DNA from 3 places in the Megasphaera sp. An286 genome. Region 2 is predicted to be linked to each of the others. Evidence: riboswitches for the same ligand, from Rfam matches in the RefSeq annotation. Region 2 holds a riboswitch; each other region holds the start of a gene.
The links. Region 2 has a riboswitch for S-adenosylmethionine ahead of B5F80_RS04505 (MetQ/NlpA family ABC transporter substrate-binding protein). Riboswitches for the same ligand answer to the same signal wherever they lie in the genome.
Positions count from the first base shown of each region.

Region 1 (2,196 bases), on a different contig from region 2:
TCAAAAAGGGAATGGCCACGATGGTCAGGGGCACGCAGGCCGCCGTCGTGCCGATGGACGTGCCGGCGATGATGCGGGTCAGAGGAATGATGGCGACCATGAGGATGATAAAGGGAATCGAGCGGATGATGTTGACGATGGTGCCCAGTATCTGATTGATAAAGCGGTTTTCCAGAATATGGCCCCGGCTGGTCGTGACCAGCGTAATGCCGAGGGGAATACCGATGATAGCGGCGATGATCGTCGCGACGGCGACCATGAAAACAGTTTCCTGAATGCCTTGGAGCATTAAATTAATGATTTCTTGGGACATATCCTAAAACCTCGCTTCCAATAGGTAATTCTTTAATATATTCAAATGCTTTTGCCTGTTGTTCCATAGAACCCATGATGACGACGATGAGATAGCCGAAAGGTTCGTCCTGAATGTAGTCGATGTTGCCGTAGAGGACGCTGACGTAGGTGTGGAAGCGTTGTACGACCGATGCGACGACAGGTTCGTTCGTAGCGGCTCCCTTGAAGCGCAGGCGGACGAGCATATCGTAGCCCGGCGCAGGCTGATCCGTAATGCCCATCTTGGCGATGCCGGCGGGCAGCTCCATGTTGATAACCGATTTGACGAAGTCCTTCATCGTCTGGGACTGGGGATTGGTAAAGACGTCGACGACGCGGCCTGCTTCCTTGATGACGCCGCCTTCGATGACGGCGACGCGGTTGCAGATTTCTTTGATAACCGCCATTTCGTGGGTAATGATGACGATGGTAATGCCAAGGCGCTGGTTAATGTCCTTGAGCAGCTCGAGGATGGATTTCGTCGTCTGCGGGTCCAGGGCCGACGTGGCTTCGTCGCACAGGAGGATGTTCGGGTCGCTGGCCAGGGCCCGGGCGATGCCGACGCGCTGCTTCTGGCCGCCCGACAGCTGGGCCGGGTAGTTGAACTGCCGGTCCGTCAGTCCGACTAATTCCAAAAGGTCGGCGACTTTTTTCTGGATGGCTTCCTTCGATGCGCCGATGAGCTCCAGGGGGAAGGCGATGTTGTCGAAGACCGTCCGCGACGAGAGCAGGTTGAAATGCTGAAATATCATGCCGATATGCTTGCGTTCCGCCCGCAGCTGGGCGTCGGTCATGTTCGTCAGGTTCTTTTCGTCGATGATGACGTTGCCGCTCGTCGGCCGTTCGAGCATGTTGATGCAGCGGACGAGGGTCGATTTGCCGGCGCCGCTCTTGCCGATAATGCCGAAGATTTCGCCGTCTTCAATGGTCAGGTTGACGCCTTTGAGGGCGTGGACCTGGGCCTTGCCGTCGTAGGTTTTGGTAATGTTTTCCAGTTTTATCACAATATCAACTCCTTGATTCAGTACGAGTTCAACCCGGTGGCAGTACAACTAAAAAAGCCGTCAAACAGATGACGGCTCGGTATTTCGTGTATGTCGCTTCATCTGCCGGAATACTCCGTTGGAATTGGCACCTTCCCTGACGGGGGTTGCCGCAGCGTCATGGGGCCAGTCCCTCAGCTGCTCTGGATGAACTTGTATATTTGGTTGTTGCTTAACATATTATCACTAAGGGACGGGTGTTGTCAAATACAAGAGATATTTCGCCGTGTAAAATATGCGAAAGCAAAGGACATGGGCGCGGCCTGCGGCCTGGGATTTTCGTAAAAATGCAGAACATCCACAGGAAAATCGGAATATTTTTCTAAAAAATATAGTTGCATTTTAAATGTATTAAGCCCATCAATCGGATACCTGCTGCAGAAAAGACAAGGGCACGGAGGTTTTATGAAGAATTTTTCCTTCGTTTAATTTTTGTTTATCTTTTCCGCATACACTGCAATAAGTATAACTATGCGAACGTATCAAGATATCTGCGGCGGCGTGGTATAATAGAAGGCAAGGCGCGTCATGCGGCAGGAAAGCGGGGAGAAGGACAGATGAACCTGAGAGATATACCTATTGGAAAACGATTGCTGTTGTCTAACTTTGTTATGATAGCCATTCCCGTGGCCTTTACTCTCGTCGTCAGCATCGCTATTTTTTTAGGCCTCCATTTCGGCAACATCAACAGGGCGGCGGCCATTTCCTTTCTCTGGCCGGAGAGCAACGGCCCGACCTTATCGGTGCAGTTTGAGCTGAGCCGCCTCTGCGTCCGCGCCGACTGGTATACCGGAGGCATGGGCCGGCTCATGCAGACGAG
Region 1 is NZ_NFIY01000005.1:15,002-17,197, reverse strand. Features, by position in the region: gene B5F80_RS03630 (methionine ABC transporter permease) at 1-313, opposite strand, end outside; gene B5F80_RS03625 (methionine ABC transporter ATP-binding protein) at 294-1,337, opposite strand; SAM riboswitch class I at 1,433-1,530, opposite strand; gene B5F80_RS03620 (HAMP domain-containing sensor histidine kinase) at 1,934-2,196, shown strand, end outside.
Region 1: linked by a shared signal. The riboswitch ahead of B5F80_RS03625 (methionine ABC transporter ATP-binding protein) and the one ahead of B5F80_RS04505 (MetQ/NlpA family ABC transporter substrate-binding protein) in region 2 are both predicted to bind S-adenosylmethionine.

Region 2 (2,196 bases):
AATAAACCCGCAAAAAAAGACCTCGTACGACGCCGTACGAGGTCTTTTCCATGTCTTTATTTTTTAAGCAATCCCTTTTCTTCTATAAAGGCCGCCAGGAGCTCCGCCGTACCGACCATGAGCTCCGGACAGGATACGGGGCCGCCGTTGGCCGGGCTCTTGAGGACGCGGCAGCACGACGCGTGGAACTTACCCATCCACAGCTGATAAAATTCCTTTACGGGAGCGTAGATTTCCGCCTTGGTCTTTTCTTCCGGCGTATTGCGGCCTACGAGAAGGCCCAGGATATGGCAGGCGCCGTTCAGGGCGCCGCAGAGACAGCCCGAGCCGCCGACGCCGCCGCCCATGACCGATACCATGCGGAACACGTCGTCCGACAGGTTGAGGCCGTAATATTCATTGCAGGCCTTTAATACCGTTTCGGAACAGTTATTACCGCCTTGCTGGTATTTTTTTACTACGTCTTGAATCGATTCCATTTCGTATTACCTCCTAATGCAATATCTCGTCCTTTGATTATATCACATTTTTGCCGTTCTGCCCGTTACTTTCGTTCTCGTCATATCAGGCCGGCAGGCTATGCAAATATAGCAATTTGACAAATCTGAGATTCATGATACACTATGTTCAAGACAATTTTACATCCTTTTATCCAGAGCGGCGGAGGGACTGGCCCAATGAAGCCCGGCAACCGATAACGACGGTGCTAATTCCTGCGGATTGATTTCCGAGAGATAAAGACCCTGCGACGATACCTCTTTCTCTTGGGAAAGGGGCTTTTTTCATGGGATAAAAGGCTAAACGGTCTTACGCCATATCATTTTATATTTAGGAGGAATCATTTATGAAGCATTTCAAAAAACTTACCGTCCTGGCCGCTGCGGCTCTCTGCGCGCTGGCCGTATTGGCCGCCGGCTGCGGCAGCGACGCCCCGGCAGGCGGCAAAGAGTCGACGCAGAATAAGGTCCTGACCGTCGGCGCGACGCCCGTTCCCCACGCGGAAATCTTAAACGAAATCAAGCCCCTCTTAGCCAAGGACGGCATCGATTTGAAGATCATCGAATTTACAGATTACGTCAAGCCGAATCTGGCCCTGAACGACAAGGAGCTGGACGCCAACTTCTTCCAGCACGGCCCCTACATGGAAACGTTCAATAAAGAACACGGCACGCAGCTCAAGGCCATCTGCAAGGTCCACATCGAACCGATGGGCATTTACTCCCATAAAGTCGCCAAACTGGACGAATTGGCAAACGGCGCGAAGGTCGCCATCCCCAACGACCCGACCAACGGCGGCCGGGCCTTGCTCATCCTGCAGAAGGCCGGCCTGATTTCCCTGAAGGATAACGGCAGCATCACCTCTACGGTACAGGACATCGTGAAAAACGACAAAAACCTCCAGTTCGTCGAATTGGAAGCCGCCCAGATTCCCCGCTCCATTGACGACGTAGACATCGCCGTCATCAACACGAACTTCGCCATGGAAGCCGGCCTCAATCCGCTGAAGGACGCGATTTTCCTCGAAGATAAAGACTCGCCGTACGCTAACATCTTAGCCATCCACGAAGGCGACGAAAACCGCCCGGAAATCCAGGCTCTCGTCAAAGCCCTCCAGTCTCCGGAAGTGAAGAAATTCATCGAAGACAAATACCAGGGAGCCATTCTGCCCAGCTTCTAATACAACACACATATATATTCATGCAAAAGGGCCTCGTTCCAGGCCCTTTTGTTATACATACGGCCATACTTCATGATATAATATAAACAAAAACACGCGGCTGTACTCGTGCTTACCCCCTGTCAGCTATGCAGCAAGGAGCAATATATATGCGCACAAATGAATTATTTGCCAAAAAAACAGTCTTTTCCTTTGAAGTCTTCCCGCCCAAGCCGGATACGCCCATCGAGACGATTTACGCCGCTTTAGACGAGCTGAGCCAGCTTTATCCCGATTTCATCAGTGTCACCTGCGGCGCCAGCGGAAGCGGCAGCGGCGGCAACCGCACCGTCGAAGTGGCCTCGGCTATCAAGCACACCTACGGCTGCGAAACGGCGGCTCATATGCCCTGTATCTACCTGACCGAAGATGACGCCCTGCGCACGTTGGACGAGCTGAAAAAGGCGGGCATCGAAAATATCCTGGCCCTGCGGGGCGACGAAACGCCGGGCCGCGAACGAGCCCATGTCTTCGAACAT
Region 2 is NZ_NFIY01000006.1:89,562-91,757, forward strand. Features, by position in the region: gene B5F80_RS04495 (hypothetical protein) at 1-5, shown strand, start outside; gene B5F80_RS04500 (C-GCAxxG-C-C family protein) at 57-479, opposite strand; SAM riboswitch class I at 646-741, shown strand; gene B5F80_RS04505 (MetQ/NlpA family ABC transporter substrate-binding protein) at 845-1,678, shown strand; gene metF (methylenetetrahydrofolate reductase [NAD(P)H]) at 1,828-2,196, shown strand, end outside.

Region 3 (2,196 bases), on a different contig from region 2:
AAAACGGCATAGCCGCGAGGGGCTATGCCGTGGTGGCTCGATGTCCGTTTCTCTTAGAATGCCGGGAGAATCGTGCCTTGGAAGTGTTCGTTGATGAATTTTTTAATCGGTTCAGACTGGTAGATAGCCAGGACTTTTTTATACGTTTCGTTATTGGCTTCATCTTCGCGGACGACCATGATGTTAGCGTACGGCGAATCCTTGTCTTCTACGAGGAGGGAATCCTTCTGCGGGTTTAAGCCGGCCGGGATGGCGTAGTTCGTGTTGACGCAGGCCAAGTCCGTATCGTCGAGGGAACGGGGAATCTGGGCGGCGTCGAGCTCGATGAATTCGAGGTGCTTCGGATTGTTTACGACATCCGGTACGGAGGCGTCGACGGAGGTGCCGTTTTTAAGGGTGATGAGGCCGACTTGCTGCAGGAGCAGGAGGGCGCGGCCGCCGTTGGTCGGGTCGTTCGGAATGGTAACCTTAGCGCCGTCGGCGACTTCGCTGATGTTTTTATATTTGTGGGAATATACGGCCATGGGCAGGATAATGGTCTTGCCGATAGAGGTCAGCTTCATGCCCTGGTTTTTGACGACGTTGTCGAGGTAGGGCTGATGCTGCATGGAGTTCATATCCAAATCGCCTTCGGCCAAGGCTTTGTTGGGCTGTACAAAATCGTTGAATTCGACGACCTTGATGGTCAGGCCTTGTTTTTCTGCTTCTTTAGCTACTTGTTCCATGACTTCCGCATGGGGGCCGGCCGTTACGCCGATGGCGATTTCCTTTTTGTCGGCCGAGCCGCTGTCGGAGCTGCCGCAGCCGGCGGCAAATACGCAGGTCGCGGCGATGAGGGCCGCAGCAAGGAGTTTTTTGATAGAAGAGTTCATGAGTTGTTCATCCTTTCTGATACTGAATCAATCACATGGCAAGAGGCAGGATGGCCTGCCATAGGATGGGCCGGCGATGATACGGGTAAAAAGAAAAGCCGTCGACAGATGACGGCTTTGGTTACGTATGTGTTCATCTGTCGGATGTATCCGCTGGACTTGGCACCTATCCCATTTGGGGGTTGCCGCAGCGTCATAGGGCCATTCCCTCGGCTGCTCTTGATGAAATCAATATATGATTGTTGATAAAAATCATACCATCTCTTGTGCCGAATGTCAATGTTTTGGCAGCAGAATTTTTCCGACGACAAAAGACGGAGGCAGGATTCCTGCCTCCGCTTTTGGATGTGTGATGGTGTCTCGTTATATATGGTGGTTTAGTAGTTATCGTTTTTCAATTCAAAGAAAGCTTGCGGATGGGCACAGACCGGGCATACTTCCGGAGCTTCTTCGCCTTCGACGATAAATCCGCAGTTGCGGCATACCCATGTTTTCGTCGCCGGTTTCTTGAAGACCGTGCCGTTTTCGATGTTGGCCAAGAGGGCCAGGTAGCGTTCTTCATGGTGTTTTTCGATTTCCGCTACTTTTTCAAACAGGTAGGCGATGTGTTCGAAGCCTTCTTCTCTGGCTTCTTTTGCGAAGGTCGGATACATTTCCGTCCATTCGTAATGTTCGCCTGCGGCGGCATCTTTCAGCGCGTCGATGTCGTTCGGCATGCCGTCGTTGAGCAGTTTGAACCAGATTTTAGCGTGTTCTTTTTCGTTGTTGGCTGTTTCTTCAAAGAAGGCTTTGATCTGTTCGTAGCCGGCTTTTTTCGCTACGCTTGCATAATAGGTGTATTTATTTCTTGCTTGGGATTCGCCGGCAAATGCTGCCATTAAGTTTTTTTCAGTTTTGCTTCCTTTTAATTCCATATCGATACCTCCATAATTTCATACGTAAACTCGCAGCCTGTGCTGCCTCTTGTCAGGTCTCTTTCCTGACCTCTGAGTACATTATACTCTATTTGCAAAATAAAATCAATGGATAATAATTATTTTTTAATAAAATATGAAAAAAATTATTCTTTCACTGTGTCCGACTCAGAGCGCCGCGGCTCTTTGGCATCGTCAGTGTGTTTCGATTCCGTGTCCTTGCTGCTTTCGCGGGATACGGAACGCTTCGGCTCGGAAACGGCCTGTTCGGCATCTTCGGCCTTAGAGGAAAGCCTGCTTTCGGCTTCCTTTTTTATGGCGTCGATGTCGGCGTGGGACGAGGAGAACGTTTCGAGGGTGTCGTTCAGCGTGTCGGACAAGGTGCTCTGCGTATCTTTCGCCGTGTCGGT
Region 3 is NZ_NFIY01000010.1:2,751-4,946, forward strand. Features, by position in the region: gene B5F80_RS05925 (MetQ/NlpA family ABC transporter substrate-binding protein) at 54-872, opposite strand; SAM riboswitch class I at 1,003-1,101, opposite strand; gene rbr (rubrerythrin) at 1,250-1,786, opposite strand; gene B5F80_RS05935 (hypothetical protein) at 1,933-2,196, opposite strand, start outside.
Region 3: linked by a shared signal. The riboswitch ahead of B5F80_RS05925 (MetQ/NlpA family ABC transporter substrate-binding protein) and the one ahead of B5F80_RS04505 (MetQ/NlpA family ABC transporter substrate-binding protein) in region 2 are both predicted to bind S-adenosylmethionine.